3 regions of the Nonomuraea sp. NPDC049625 genome follow, and region 3 is predicted to be linked to each of the others. Evidence: riboswitches for the same ligand, from Rfam matches in the RefSeq annotation. Region 3 holds a riboswitch; each other region holds the start of a gene.
The links. A riboswitch is a leader RNA that binds a small molecule or an ion and turns the genes downstream of it on or off. The one in region 3 is predicted to bind thiamine pyrophosphate.
Positions count from the first base shown of each region.

Region 1: linked by a shared signal. The riboswitch ahead of AB0J87_RS45795 (cytosine permease) and the one ahead of thiO (glycine oxidase ThiO) in region 3 are both predicted to bind thiamine pyrophosphate.
Region 2: linked by a shared signal. The riboswitch ahead of tenA (thiaminase II) and the one ahead of thiO (glycine oxidase ThiO) in region 3 are both predicted to bind thiamine pyrophosphate.

Region 1 covers NZ_JBFAOQ010000014.1:328,450-333,400, forward strand. Annotated here, with positions in the region: gene AB0J87_RS45785 (ATP-binding protein) at 1-72, opposite strand, end outside; gene AB0J87_RS45790 (methylated-DNA--[protein]-cysteine S-methyltransferase) at 167-736, shown strand; gene AB0J87_RS45795 (cytosine permease) at 705-2,036, opposite strand; TPP riboswitch at 2,027-2,142, opposite strand; gene AB0J87_RS45800 (rhodanese-like domain-containing protein) at 2,198-2,521, opposite strand; gene AB0J87_RS45805 (helix-turn-helix domain-containing protein) at 2,518-2,913, opposite strand; gene AB0J87_RS45810 (DNA-formamidopyrimidine glycosylase family protein) at 2,934-3,812, opposite strand; gene AB0J87_RS45815 (TenA family protein) at 3,859-4,464, opposite strand; gene AB0J87_RS45820 (GPP34 family phosphoprotein) at 4,488-4,951, shown strand, end outside.
Region 2 covers NZ_JBFAOQ010000038.1:46,960-51,910, reverse strand. Annotated here, with positions in the region: gene AB0J87_RS63015 (BTAD domain-containing putative transcriptional regulator) at 1-1,711, shown strand, start outside; gene tenA (thiaminase II) at 1,692-2,399, opposite strand; TPP riboswitch at 2,391-2,486, opposite strand; gene AB0J87_RS63005 (hypothetical protein) at 2,516-4,630, opposite strand; gene AB0J87_RS63000 (MFS transporter) at 4,811-4,951, opposite strand, start outside.
Region 3 covers NZ_JBFAOQ010000002.1:314,621-319,571, reverse strand. Annotated here, with positions in the region: gene AB0J87_RS08870 (polyprenyl synthetase family protein) at 1-75, shown strand, start outside; gene thiE (thiamine phosphate synthase) at 286-924, opposite strand; gene AB0J87_RS08860 (Rv2175c family DNA-binding protein) at 902-1,276, opposite strand; gene AB0J87_RS08855 (FAD-dependent oxidoreductase) at 1,307-2,476, opposite strand; TPP riboswitch at 2,530-2,647, shown strand; gene thiO (glycine oxidase ThiO) at 2,637-3,752, shown strand; gene thiS (sulfur carrier protein ThiS) at 3,749-3,949, shown strand; gene AB0J87_RS08840 (thiazole synthase) at 3,942-4,697, shown strand; gene pknB (Stk1 family PASTA domain-containing Ser/Thr kinase) at 4,893-4,951, shown strand, end outside.

The DNA of each region.
Region 1 (4,951 bases), on a different contig from region 3:
GACGGCGTTGGGCGAACCGGCGAGGGCAGCGCGAGCTATTTCGTCGTCACTACCGGCCCATTCGTCCCCCACTCCTCCATAGTGCACGTGGCGTGGTGAGTGCGTCGGGCGATCCGTCCGATACGCTGCGGTCACGGTGATTCTCGGCGGCGGGGAGGCTGGCGGCATGTCGAGCAACGATCTCGATGCCCTGTTGCGCGTGACCTCCAGCACCTATCGAGGTGAGGCGCCTCCTGACATCGCGTTCGGCCCCTATGACGGGGCCGTCGGCAGGCTGATGCTCGCGGTCACCGGCAAGGGCATCGCGGCGTGCAGCTTCGAGCCGGAAAACGCCGTGTACGAGCTGCTCACGAGGCACGTGGGCAGGTTCATCGGACCGGATCCGCGCCGGCTCGACCCGGTGCGCAGGGAGCTGGACGCCTACTTCTCCGGCCGTCTGCGCGCGTTCACCACGCCCGTCGACCTGGCGCTGGCGACGTCCTTCGCACGCACGGTGCTGCAGAAGACGATGGCGGTCCGGTACGGCACCACCACGACGCTGGAGGAGATCGGCGCGAGCATCGGCAGGCCGCGCGCGCTGCGGGCGATCGGCAACGCGCTGGCCTCCAACCCCGTGTGCGTGATCGTGCCGTGCCACCGGGTGGTGCGTGAGGACGGCGCGCTCGGCGACTACGCGGGCGGCGCGGCCGCCAAGCAGCACCTGCTCAACGTCGAAAGGCGCGCATCGACCAGCTGATCAGCAGGGTGACCAGCACGGCGACGACGGCCGCGCCGAGCGCCCCGTTCATCCACGGCTGCCGGGTGAAGCCGATGGCGTCGCGGGCCCCCTGCCAGAAGCGGTCCCATGGCTTGAGCGTGGGCGCGGAGGTCGTCAGCCAGTACGCCACGAAGCCGAGGGCCCACGGCACCAGCCTCGACCAGCGCGAGGGCGCGTTCTCAGCGGTGTTCCAGCTCCGCGAGCCGCCGAGCACGAAGTAGTCCACGGCCAGCACCGCGAACATCGGCACGAACACCGCCCCGATCACCCCGAGGAACGCCCCGTACGAGTTGACGTCCACGACCAGGGCGATCGCCACGCTCAGCACGCCGATGGCGACGGAGAAGACGCGCCGGTCCACCCGCGGCATCAGGTTCTGCAGCGAGACCGTGGTGGAGTAGACGTTGGCGAACGACTGGTCGGTCTCGCGCAGCACCAGGATCGCGAAGAACAGCGCGCCCAGCGGCACCGCCACGAACGCGCCGAACACCGACGTCCCGTCGGCCGCCACCTTGTCGGCCCCCGCCATGGCCACCGCGAACACGCCCAGGCCCAGGCAGGCGACCTGTGCCAGCGTGTAGCCGCCGACCACGCCGGTGAACGCGGCCCTGCTCGACCTGGAGTGCCGGGCGAAGTCGGCCGCCATCGGCACCCACGACACCGACAGCGCGATCACGTAGTCCACGGCGGGCGCGAAGGCCGTCCAGGACCCGCCGGTGTGCGCGGGCGCCCTGGTGAGGAAGAACCAGGCGAACCACACCATCGACACGATCACGCCGATGGTGACGTACCGCCGCAGCAGCCTGACGGACCCGAGCGGCCAGATCGTGAGCGCGGTGGTCAGCACCCCCGCCGCGATCACCCACACCTGGTACGGCACGGCGCCGAAGATCGCGCTGGCCGCCTTGGCGATCACCCACAGCTCGAACGCGGCCCAGCCGAGCATCTGGACGATGTTCAGCATCGTGGGGACGTACGAGATCCGCGCCCCGAACAGGCCCCGCAGCAGCACCATCGCGGGCTGCCCCGTCTGGGTGCCGGGGACGGCGGACAGGCCCACCATGGCGGTGCCGATCAGGCTGCCGACCACGGTCGCCAGGAGCGCGGCGGTCAGGCTGAGGGGAGCGTTGGACAGGGGGTTGAGCAGGAGCAACGCGCCGGAGAAGCCCAGGAGGCTGACTCCGAGATTCGCCCAGAGCGCGCCCTGATCGAGCACGCCCAGGGTCTTCGGCGGCCTGCCTTCAAGAGTCAGCGGAACTTCGTCGACGACATGCGTCATCGCACACTCCCTACGCCGGCATTACCCGGACAGGTTCAGGCGGTCGGCAGCGGATCTATGGCTGCCCTCTCAGCCCGGCGCACCCCGAGCTCCCGCGACAATCTGCAGTTGGCGCCCTCATCATGCCTCAGCGACGGCGAAACCGCCACAGTGGGGCCTTTTTACGCCACGAACGGCTGCTGCCCGGTCTCGCTGACCATCGGGCGGCTCGCGAACTCCCACGACTGCATGCCGCCGCCGACGTTGACGGCGTCGCGCCCGAGCTGGTTGAGCCAGGCCGCGACCTGCAGGGACCGGCCGCCCACCCGGCAGACGACGTAGACCGTGCGGTCGCCGGGCACCTCGTCGACCCGCCCCTGTATCTGGGTCATGGGGATGTGCACGGCCTCCGGGGCGTGCCCCGCGACCCATTCGTCCTGCTCACGGACGTCGAGCAGGTAAGCGTCTGCTGGAACGGCACTGGCCTCGATCTCAGGAACGGTCATGACTCCATCATCTCGCGCCTGGCGTCGTAGGCCGCACGCGCCGCGGCGATCTCCTCCTGGTGCGTCTCCGTCCAGGTGACCAGCGACTTGATGGTCTCGTGCAGCGTACGGCCGAGCGGCGTGAGCGCGTAGTCCACCCTGGGCGGCACGACGGGATGGACCGTGCGGCTGACCAGGCCGTCGCGCTCCAGCTGGCGCAGGGTCACGCTGAGCATGCGCTGGCTGACGCCGTCGATCTCGCGGCGGAGCTGGGAGAAGCGCAGGCTCTGGCAGTCGAGCAGGGCGATCACGAGCAGCGACCACTTGTCGGCGATGCGGTCGAGGATCTGGCGCACCTCGCAGTCCTCGCGCGTGTCCCACTGGCGCACGTCGTAGTCGTCGAGCGGTTCCACAGTGCCTTCTTCCGTCGAGCTCACTTGAGAAGGCGGGACAGCCGGCGGTCGGCGAGGGGCTTGCCGCCGGTCTGGCAGGTGGGGCAGTACTGCAGCGAGGAGTCCGCGAAGGACACCTCGCGGATCGTGTCGCCGCAGACGTCGCACGGCTGCCCGGCCCGGTTGTGGACCCGCAGTCCCGACTTCTTCTCCGCCTTGAGGTCCTTGGCCGCCAGCCCGTGCGCCCGCTCCACCGCCTCCCCCAGGGTGGCGATGATGGCCTCGTGCAGGTCGGCGATCTGCGCGTCCGTCAGCGTGGCCGCGATCTTGAACGGGGACATCTTGGCGGCGTGCAGCACCTCGTCCGAGTACGCGTTCCCGATGCCGGCGATGATCTTCTGGTCGCGCAGCAGCCCCTTGATCTGGGTGCGGTTGCCGCCCACGATGCGCTTGAGCGCGTCGACGGTGAAGGACTCGTCGAGGGGGTCGGGGCCGAGTGCGGCGATGCCGGGGACGTCGTCCGGGTTCTTGGTGACGTAGACGGCCAGGCGCTTCTGCGTCCCGGCCTCCGTCAGCTCGAACCCGGGCGCCAGGCCCTCCTCGTCGGGCGCCAGCCGGACCCGTACCGCGAGCGGGCCCTTGCCGGGACGTACGGGCTTCGCGCCCGACAGGTCGTCGCGCCAGCGCAGCCACCCCGCCCGGGCCAGGTGGATGACCAGGTGGAGGCCGTCGCAGTCGAGGTCGAGGAACTTGCCGTGCCTCGACACCCCGGTGATGGTCAGCCCGCCGAGCGCGGTCACCGGCGGGTCGAACGTCTTGAGCGCCTGGATGGCCACCACGTCGATCCCCAGGACCGTGCGGCCCACGGCCCGTTCGCGCAGGAAATGGGTGAGCGACTCCACTTCGGGAAGTTCCGGCATGTCCCCAGGGTACGTGCGCGTCCGGCCGTCCACAGCCTGTGGACGGCTACGGCACGCTCCAGAAGGCCAGCTCGTGCGCCATCCCCTCGGCGAACAGCTCCTCGGCCCGCGCCGGGTCCGGTGCGGCCTCGTCGATCATCTGCGCGATCCGCGCGGTGAGCGCCGCGAAGGCCGGATCCGCGTACGTGTCCACCCACGCCCGATATCTCGACTCAACAGGGGAAATTTCCGCCAATATCCGTCCGAGACTCGAATATCCCCACATACACGGATAAAGCGCCGCCAGCCCCTCCCCGTACGACGCCGCCGACTCCAGCAGGAACGCCGTGTACGCCGCGCACGCCGGCCCCTTCACCGCCCCCTCCAGATCGGCGCCGAACTCGGCCGACAACGACCTGTGCAGGCTCAACTCGTCGTGGTACGTGGTGTGCGCCAGGTCCACCAGATCACCCAGATGCCCGTCGGGCGCCTGCCAGGCCAGCCGCGCGAACACCCGTACGTAGTCGAGCAGGAACAGGTAGTCCTGCTCCAGCCACGACCTGAACACCGCCTTGGGCAGGTCGCCACGCGCGATGCCGGCCACGGTCGGATGGTCGAGCTGAGCCCGGAGCAGCGGGCGGCCGACGGCGTGCAACTTCTCCGAGACAGTCATGGCTGGGAGGTTAGTGTCGAAGCATGACTGTGACGATCGCCGAAGAGCTGCTCCTGCTCGCCCACGACGACGAGAAGGGCACGCCGCTCGTCGCCGGGACCCAGCTCGACCCGGCCCTCGCCGGCGCGCTCCTCGCCGAGCTGGCCGTCAACGGCCGGCTGGAGCTGTCGGACAAGAAGGTGACGGTCATGGACCCGTCCCCGCTCGGCGACTCCGAGCTGGACGCCACCCTGGCCCGCATCACCGAGGAGGGCAAGGAGCGCAAGCCCGCCTGGTGGGTCCAGCGGCTGCAGTCGGCCAAGCTGCGCAGGCGCCTGCTCACCAGGCTGGCGGAGTCGGGCGTGCTGACCGAGCAGCGCGGCAAGGTGCTGGGCATCTTCCCCACGACGCGCTGGCCCGAGGCCGACTCCGACGTGGAGGCCGCGGTCAGGGACCGGGTGACCAGTGCGCTGGCGGGCGCCGACCCCGACGCCCGCACGGCCGTCCT
Region 2 (4,951 bases), on a different contig from region 3:
GGTCCTCCTCGACGACGCCGCCGACACCGCCCAGGTACGCGCCCTGCTCCCCGGCAGCGGCAGCGCGGTGCTCGTCACGAGCCGCCGGCGGATCGCCGAGCTGCCCGGCGCGCTCCAGCTCGAACTCGACGTGCTGCCGCCCGGGGAGGCCGAGGAGCTCCTGGGCCGGATCGTCGGCCCCGAACGGGTGGCCGAGGAGCGCGAGGCCGCCCGGGCGATCGTGCGCTCCTGCGGCCACTTACCGCTGGCCGTCCGCGTGGCCGGGGCCCGGCTGTCCGGACGGCCCGGCTGGTCGCTGGGCGTGCTGCGGCAGCGGCTGGAGGACGAGGCCGGCCGCCTCGACGAGTTACGCGCCGGCGACCTGGAGGTACGCGGCTCGTTCGAGCTCAGCTACCGGCGGCTGTCCGACGACGCCGCCCTGGCCTTCCGCGCGATCGGCCTGCTCGGCGAGCGGTCCGTACCCGGCTGGGTGGCCGACGCCGTGCTCGACCGGCCCCGGGCCGACGCCGTCGTGGACACCCTGGTGGACGCGAACCTCCTGCGGCTGGCCGGCACCGACCACGTCGGCCAGCCCCGCTACCGGCTCCACGACCTGATCCGCTGCGCCGCCAAGGAGAAGGCGGGCGGCGACACCGAACGGCACGCGCTGGCCCGGGTGCTCGGCGGCTGGCTGACCGCCGCCGAGCACGCCTCCCTGCGGCTGCCCACCACTCTCTTCGGGCTGACGTCCGACCTCGCGCCCCGCTGGAGCCTGGAACGGGAGACCCTCGGCCGCCTGACCGCCCAGCCGCTGTCGTGGTTCGACGCCGAGCGGGAGTCCCTGGTCGAGGCCGTACAGCTGGCCGCCGGCGCGGGCCTGGCCCAGTCCGCGTGGGGGCTGGCCGCCACCCTGGTCCCGTACTTCGACCTGCACTGCCTGCTGGACGAGTGGCAGCTGACGCACCGCCTCGCCCTCGACAGCGCCCGCGCGGCCGGCGACCGCCTCGGGGAGGCCGCCATGCTGCGCGGCCTGGCCCAGGTCTGCCTCTACCAGGACCGGTACGCCGAGGCCGAGGACATGTTCAGGCGGGCCCGCGCCATCTTCCACGAGCTGGGCGACACGCGGAGCGAGGCCATCTCGATCTGCGGGCTGGCGGCGGTCAGCCAGTTCTCCAACCGGCATCTCAAGGCGCTCGCGTCCTTCCGGCAGGCGCTGGCCATGTTCCTGGCCATCGGCGACCGCAGCGGCGAGGCGTACGCTCGGCAGGCGATCGGGCGCGTCTACCTGTCGCTGCGGGACCTGCAGCAGGCGTCCCGGTGGCTGGGGGACGCGCTGCGGCTGGCCGAGGAGCTCGGCGACGCCCACCGCGAGGGCTGCGTGTCGATGCAGCTCGGCCGCATGTACGACCTGTTCGCCCAGTCGGACCGGGCCATGCGCTACCAGGGGCACGCGCTGGGCATCTTCGAGGCGCTCGGCGACCGCCACTGCGGCGCGTACGCGATGCGGAACCTGGGCGGGCTCCAGGTGGCCAGGGGCGACCGTTCGGACGGCTCCGACCAGTTGGAGCGCTCCCTGGTGATCTTCCAGCAACTGGGGGATCGCAGCGGGGAGGCGGACACGTACCAGACGCTCGGCGAGCTGTACCGTTCGTCCGGCCGCACCGCGCTGGCCACCCATTACCTGCACCAGGCCCGTGAGCTGCGCAGGGAGCTCAGCGAGTCGTTCGCGTGAGCTGCGGCCGGAGCCATTGTCCCGTGGGCCAGGTCTCCAGGCGCCAGGCGCTGTCCCAGAACATCCACTCGTACTCGGTGGCCCGGCAGAACGCCTCGTCCATCGCCCGGCGCGTCTCGGGGTCGGCGCTCTCGGCCAGCCGGTCGGTGATGGCCTTGGCCTGCTCCACCGAGGCGGCGAAGGCGGGGTCGGAGTAGGTGCCGATCCAGGTCCGGTACGGGTGGTCGGCCGCGCCCGCCGTACGTTCGAGCAGTGCCGCGCCGACGTCCTGGTAGACCCAGAAGCACGGCAGCACGGCGGCGGCGAGCACGGGCAACGGGGCGGCCAGGGCCGTGGCCTGGAGGTAGGAGGAGTAGGCCAGGCAGGTCGGCGAGGTGGCGACGGCCGCCGTCTCGCCGGCCGTCAGCCCGAACTCCTCCAGGTAGCCGGTGTGCAGGGCCCGCTCGACGACGAGCGCCGTGTGCGCGCTCTGCGCGAAGAACGCGGCGTCGGCCGGAGAGCCGGCGCGGGCCGAGGCGGTCGCGAGGACCTTGGCGTAGGCCACCAGGTAGCGCCCGTCCTGGACCAGGTAGAACGCGAATCGCTCGCGGTCGAGGGTGCCGTCGCCGAGCGCGGCGTTGAACGGGTGGTCGTGGATCGCCTCGAGCAGCGTGGCCGTGCGCGCCCAGATCTTCTCACAGAAGGTCACCGATGACGTCCCTTCGCTAGTGCGAACTAGATCAGGTTCGACGGGTGTGATCTCAGCCCGGCAGCCCGGGCACCCCGCGTCACGGCCAACGCTAGCAGAGGCCCGGCCCGGTCGTGTCAGGCGGGGATCAGCTCGTGCAGCGTGCCGGGGGTGTAGACCCGCGCCCCCTCCGGGAGGCCGGCCGGCGCCTCCAGCCCGATGTAGGTGGTGGGCCCGGCCGGCGTGCTCTTCGCGCGCAGCAGGTCGGCCAGGTAGCGGACGCGCAGGAAGTCGCGTTCGACGATGGAGCGCACCAGCAGGGAGGCGCTGACGCGGTTGCCCTCCACCTGGTTGAAGCCGGGGTGGCCCTTCAGGTAGAGGTGCAGCCACTTCACCAGCCAGCCGCCGTCGGCGCCGCGCAGGAAGACGAGCGGCAGGGCGATCCGGCCGGAACCGCGCAGGTCCGACTTCATGCGCACGGTACGCGGCTCGAACGGCCTGCCTTCCTGCGCGGCGTCCCTGGTCATGTAGCCGAAGAACGCCTCGGCGGCCTCGTCGAACGCTTCCCCGTCGTAGATGTTCACCTGCGGGATGATGATCGGCTGGGTCGCGGCGGCGAGCCGGATGTCGATGAACTCGGACGCGCCCTCGGGCGCCTCGGTGAGGTCGCCGGAGTACCGGGCGAAGTCGTTGGTGTAGTTCGTCCAGGAAATGTGCGTCGGGTCGTCGTAGGAGGCGTCCAGCATGAGCGCGGACAGGTCGTAGTCGGTGCGCTGCCGGGCCTCGCGCCAGTGGACGAAGAACCTGAGCAGTTCGCCGTCCACCGCCGACACCGAGCCCCGGGGCAGCATGCCGAGCCCGGGCACGACGGCCTTGCCGGACAGCGGCAGGGCGACGTCGAGCACGTCGGGGTCGACGATCAGCTCGCCGGGGTCGGGGAGGCGACGGGCGATCTCCTCGTCCAGGATGGCCAGCGCCCGTGCCAGGGCCTCCTCCTCCAGCGGCGAGCGGGAGTCGGGGGCCGCCCACGCCCTGCCCTGCCGGTTGACGAAGACGCGGCCCGCGACGGGGGCGAGCCGGTTCTGCAGATGCTCCCGCAGCGACAGCAGGACGCGGCCGGAGGCGCCCGAGGCGGCCCCTTCCGCGGCGTCCAGCACGGCCGACGTGGACAGGCCGGTCCGCAGCAGGTGGTCGAGGCGGCGCAGCAGCGCGCCAGGGGCCTGCTCCAGCAGCTTCACCGCCTCGGCGGTGCGGCCCGCCGACAGGGCGGCCTCGACCCGGCCGTCCAGGCTCGGGGCCGGGCGCGTGCCCCTGGCGGTTTCGAAGACGGCCCGGGCGCGCGGGAACTGCGGGTACTCGTGGGGGTGCAGCCGTTCGCCGAGCCGCTTCCACTCCTCCCGGTGGCGCGGCACGTCGCCGAGCCTGGCCGGGGAGGCGACCGCGTCCAGGGCTCCCAGCAGGGCGCGGCGCTCGGCCCGGCGGAACGAGCGGAACCTGGTGGGCTCGGCCAGCGTGACATCGCCGCCGGAGCAGCCGCAGGCGAGCCGGAGCACGTCGGTCACGGTGTCGACCAGCAGCGGGCGGCCCTCGGCCAGCCGGACCTCGTTGACGATCGCGCGGTTCTCGCGCACGGGGACGCGCTCGGGCTCGTCGGCGCAGAACCCGGCCAGCAGGCGCAGCGCGGCCAGGTCCTCGGCGGCCAGGGGCACCTCGGAGCCCGCCAGCGAGAGGTAGAGCTCCCGCGCCTCCGACTCCAGGCTCCCGCCCAGCTCCAGCACGGTCACCCGGTCCCCGGCCAGCGGGATCAGCTCGGCGTGCGCGGCCAGCAGGTCGGCGTAGGTGTGCTGGTAACGGCCGTAGCCGGGCAGGGAGAGCAGGTTGAGCGCCGAGGTCTCGACGCGGGCGGCGGCGACCGGGTCGAGCAGGGCCTCGCGCAGCAGCCCGGCCCAGAACTCCAGGGTGTCGGGCACGTTCCTGGGGAAGTCGAGGAAGTACGCGTTGTGCCGGACGTGGTCACCCACGAGCGTGCGGACGGCGGCCAGAATGCGGACGCCGAGGTCGACCACGGTCTCGCCGCGCAGCCCGGACAGTCGCTCGAGCAGCGCGGCCGAGCACGTGAAGCCGACGCTGAGCAGCGCCGCGTCGAGCTGGCGGGCGGCGGTCTCTCCCCAGCCGGACCCGGATCCGGCGGGCGCGGCGCCGATGGGGACGCGCAGCCGCCGGGCGATGACGAGGCTTTCCAGAGTGTCCACGAACGGCACCATATAGCCGGGACACGCCCGATCGCGGACGGTTTTCCGCGCCCGCGCCGAGGATGCGGCCGGTCAACGGCAAGGGCCCACCGCGAGCTCGGCGGCCGGTCAACGGCGAGGGCCCGCCGCACGCTCAGCGGCCGGTCAGAGGTGAGGGGCCGCTGCACGCTCAGCGGCCGGTCAGAGGTGAGGGGCCGCTTCGCGCGTACCGCCCGGGGCCAGCACGCCCGCCAGCGCCAGCGCGACCAGGACCCCGGCACCGCCCGCCACCGCGATCGCGGGCCCGGGGGCGATCACCTCTCCGAGCGCCCCGACCAGCGC
Region 3 (4,951 bases):
GAGGCGCCGATCACGGCGGAGGCGCGCGCGGCTCTGACGGAGCTGGCCATCGCCGCCACCTCCCGCAAGACCTGACCTGACCTGCCCGGGGATCGCCGCCTTGGGCCCGGGCCTCCGACTCGGAGGCGCCCGTGTGGTGGCGGGCGCCTCGTGGGTCGCAGGGCCCCGTACGGCCGGGCGGCCTCCTGTGGTCAGGTGGCCGCCGCGGTCAGGGGCTCATGTCGGTCAGGGGCTTGTCGGTCAGGGGCTTGCCGGTCACGGGCTTGTCGGTCACGGGCTTGTCGGTCAGGCGGAGGACAGGCGCTTGGCGAACTCCGCCGCCGCCGCGCCCGGGTCCTCCGCGTCCGTGATCGCGCGTACGACCACCACGCGGCGCACGCCGTACGACATCACCTCGTCCAGGTTCGCGAGGTCGATGCCGCCGATCCCGAACCACGGCCGCGAGGTCTCCAGCGCCGCCGCGTGCCGGAGCAGCGGCGGGCCGGGGGCCGGGCGGCCGGGCTTGGTGGGCGTGGGCCAGATGGGGCCGCAGCAGAAGTAGTCGACGCCCGGCTCCGCTGCCGCGGCGGAAGCCTCGGCCACGGAGTGGGTGGACCGTCCGATGACGATGTCGTCGCCGAGTATCTCTCGCGCGACCGTCACAGGAAGGTCGTCCTGCCCCAGGTGGAGCACGTCGGACCGGGCGGCGTAGGCGACGTCCGCCCGGTCGTTGACGGCCAGCAGTTTGCCGTGCCGGTCGCAGGCGTCGCGGAAGACCTCGAGGAGCGCGAGTTCTTCGCGGGCCTCCAGACCCTTCTCCCGCAGCTGGATGATGTCCACGCCGCCGGCCAGCACCGAGTCGAGGAACTCCGCCAGGTCGCCGCGGTCGCGGCGGCCGTCGGTGCAGAGATAGAGGCGGGCTTCAGAAACCGAGGGCTTGGGCACGCCGCTTGACCTCAGTATGACGGCCGGCCTTGATCGCCTCGATGGGCGATCCGGGCAGGGACTCGTCAGGGGTGAAGAGCCAGCGCAGCGACTCGACATCGTCGTAGCCGGCGTCCAGCAACACGGTCAGCGTGCCGGGCAGGCCCTTCATCACATCCTTTCCATCGAGGAACACAGCGGGCACCTGTGGCCCGCCGCCCCCCCGGCGTACGCCGAGCAGCTTGTGGTCCTTGAGGAGTTGCTTGGCCCGCCCGATCGGAAGGTCTAGGCGCGAGGCCACTTCGGGGAGCGTGAGCCACTCGTCGACGAGTTGGTCGGTCTCCCGGTCGATCTGTGCAACAGAAAGCGTCACGAAACCACAACTACCACATGCCGCGCTTGCTCAAACAACACAATCCCGTAGAGGGACTTCTGGATCTACCAGGCGTTCCGCGTCGAGACGGTGTCCCGCGTCGATGATTCTGCGCCCCTGAACGAGGTCTCGCGGCCGATCCACGGCGAGCACCGCGGCGAGGGCGTCGTCGGCCGTGAGCCAGAGGGCCGACCACTTGCCCTCCGGCTCGCCCCGGTAGATCAGGCGCTCGCCTGCCAAATGATGACCGGCGTATTGCACCATGTGCCCGAACTGTTCCGACCAGAAGTACGGAACGGGATCGTACGCGACGTCCTCGCCCAGCAAGCTCGCGGCGGCCACCTCGGGGGCGTTGAGCGCGGTGTCCCAGTGCTCGACCCTGAGCCTGGTCTGCCAGCGGCGCGACCACCAGGCGGCGCAGTCGCCGACGGCGACCGTGTTCGGGAGGGAGGCGCGCAGGTGCTCGTCCACGACGACGCCGTTGTGGAGGTCGATGTCGGCGCCGGTGAGCCATTCGACGGCCGGGCGCACGCCGATGCCCGTGACCACCACGTGGGCGTCCACGAACTCGCCGCCCACCAGCCGCACGCCGCCCTCGTCCACGGAGTCGACCATGGTGTCGAGCCGCAGGTCGATGCCGTCGTACCAGCGCTCGGTGCGGGCCCCGATCTCGGCGCCGACGGCCGTCGCGAGCGGCGCCGGGCCGGCCTCGATCACGGTCACCGCGCACCCGGCGCGGCGGGCGGCGGTGGCCACCTCCGCGCCGATCCAGCCGGCCCCGATGATCGAGACGCGGGCGCCGGGGACGAGCATGGCCCTGAGCTCGTGGGCGTCGTCGAGCGTGCGCAGCACGTGTTGCGGGCCGTCGCCGGGCAGCCTGATCGGCTCGGCGCCGGTGGCGATGACCAGCCCGTCGTAGCCGAGCTCGCCCTCGGTGGTCTCCACGACCCCCTCGCGCAGCGCCTTGGCGCTGACCCCCGGCTGGAACACCACGTCGAGCGAGGCCAGGTCGGTTTCGACGTAGCTGGTGTCGGCGTCGCCGAACAGCACGGCCTTGGACAGGGGTGGACGGTCGTAGGGGCGATGCCGCTCCTCGCCCACCAGCGTGATCCGCCCGCCGAACCCCTGTGCGCGCAGCGCCTCCACGGTGCGCACTCCGGCCAGGCCCGCTCCCACCACCACGACTTCGTTCACGTTCATGACCCTAACGTGGGCCGGTGTCCGGGCGTCGCAGCGAGGCCGTAGGCTGGGGGCGTAAGACGCGCGGGAGTCCGGCCGTGACCGGGCTGAGAGGAAGGCTGCCATCGGGCCTTCGACCGCAAGACACCTGATCCGGATCATGCCGGCGAAGGGAGCGCGGATGGATGTGATCGTGGGCGGCGGGGTCGTCGGCCTCTCGCTGGCCTGGCGGCTTGCCCGCGAAGGGCGGCCCGTCACCCTGGTGGACCCGGCCCCCGCCTCGGGGGCCTCACACGCGGCCGCGGGGATGCTGGCGCCGGTCAGCGAGGTCACCTACACGGAGGTGCCGCTGCTGCGGCTCGGCGTGGCGTCGCTGCGCCGCTGGCCCGCCTTCGCCGCCGAGCTGGCCGCCGACGCGGGGCTGGCCGGCCCCGAGGCCCTGGACCTGCGCTCCGAGGGGACGCTCGACGTGGCGTTCGGGGCGGACGACCTGGCCGCGCTGGACGAGCTGGCCGCGTACCTGGAGAAGCTGGAGCTCGCCGTCCGGCGGCTGACCGGCCGCGAGTGCCGCCGCCTGGAGCCCATGCTGGCTCCCTCGGTGCGGGGCGGGCTGCTGGCCGTCGGCGATTCCTGGGTGGACCCGCGCCGCGTGACGGCGGCGCTGCTCGCCGCGCTCGACCGGCGGGGAGTCCGGCTCGTACGGGCGCGCGTCGGCGAGCTGCTGCGCGACGGCGGCCGGGTCACAGGGGTACGCCTGGAGCCGCCCGGCGGCGACGACCGGCGAGCCGAGCTGCGGGCGGAGCGGGTGATCCTGGCGGCCGGGGCGTGGAGCGCCGGGCTGGCCGAGGTGCCGGTCCGGCCGGTCAAGGGGCAGATCATGCGGTTGCGTTCGCCGCAGCCGCTGCTCACCCGGTGCGTCCGCGGCACCGTGCACGGCACGCCGGTCTACCTCGTCCCCCGGGGCGACGGCGAGCTGGTGGTCGGGGCCACGCAGGAGGAGATGGGCTTCGACACCAGGGTGACCGCGGGCGGGCTCTACGAGCTGCTGCGCGACGCCAGGGAACTGGTGCCGGGCATCACCGAGCTGGAGGTCTCCGACGTGGTGGCCGGGCTGCGGCCGGGCACGCCGGACAACCTGCCGCTCATCGGCCCGAGCGGCACCCCGGGGCTGGCGCTGGCCACCGGCCATCATCGGGGCGGCGTGCTCCTGGCGCCGCTCACGGCGGACATCCTGCTGGGCGAGGAGGGCGAGCTCGCCGCAATGTGCTCGCCCGGGAGATTTCGGGATATTTCATGATTGTGATGATCAACGGGGCCTCCCACGAGGTGGCCGACGGCACGACCGTGGCGCAGGCCGTACGCACATTGACCACGGCCACCACCGGAGTGGCCGTGGCCGTCAACGACGAGGTGGTCACGCGGAGCTCGTGGGAGACGACGGCGCTCAGCGACCGTGACCGGGTGGAGGTTCTGACGGCGGTGCAAGGTGGATGATCTGATCATCGCCGGGGAGAGCTTCTCCTCCCGGCTCATCATGGGCACCGGCGGCGCGCCCTCGCTGGACGTGCTCGACCAGGCGCTGGCCGCGTCCGGCACCGAGCTGACCACGGTGGCGATCCGGCGGCTCGACCCGAACGCCCGCGGCTCGGTCCTGGACGTGCTGCGCAAGCGGGACATCAAGGTGCTCCCCAACACCGCGGGCTGCTTCACGGCGGGCGAGGCCGTGCTGACGGCACGGCTGGCCAGGGAGGCCCTCGGCACGAACTGGATCAAGGTCGAGGTCATCTCCGACGAGCGGACCCTGCTGCCCGACCCGATCGAGACGTTCGACGCGGCCGAACGGCTGGTGGCCGACGGGTTCGTGGTGCTGCCGTACATCGGGGACGACCCGGCGCTGGCCCGGCGGCTGGAGCAGGCGGGCTGCTCGGCCGTCATGCCGCTGGGCGGGCCGATCGGCTCGGGTCTCGGCATCCGCAACCCGCACAGCATCGAGCTGATCGTGGAGGCCGTGTCCGTGCCGGTGGTGCTCGACGCGGGCATCGGCACGGCCAGCGACGCCGCGCTGGCGATGGAGCTGGGCTGCGCCGCCGTGATGCTGGCCACGGCGGTCACCAGGGCCCAGCGGCCCGATCTCATGGCGGTCGCCATGAAGCAGGCCGTGGAGGCCGGACGGCTGGCGCGGCTGGCGGGCCGCATCCCGCGCAGGCGCTACGCCGAGGCCTCCTCACCGATGGCTCCCTGACCGGAGTGCCGATGCCCCCTCCCCCGAGTGCCGACGACTCCCCGGCCCGAGTGCCGGTGGCCCCCGGCGGGAGTGACGGGGGCTCGCTGACCCGAGGGACGCGTGGGGAGCTGGGACGTTCCAACGGGAACGTCTCAGCATCGGTTTCGGGCGGCGAGGCCCTCCCAGTGGCAAAACGCCCGTAAACTCAGCGGGGTGGATACGACGACTGCGGACCCCCTGGTCGGGCGGCTCCTCGATGGGCGCTACCGCAT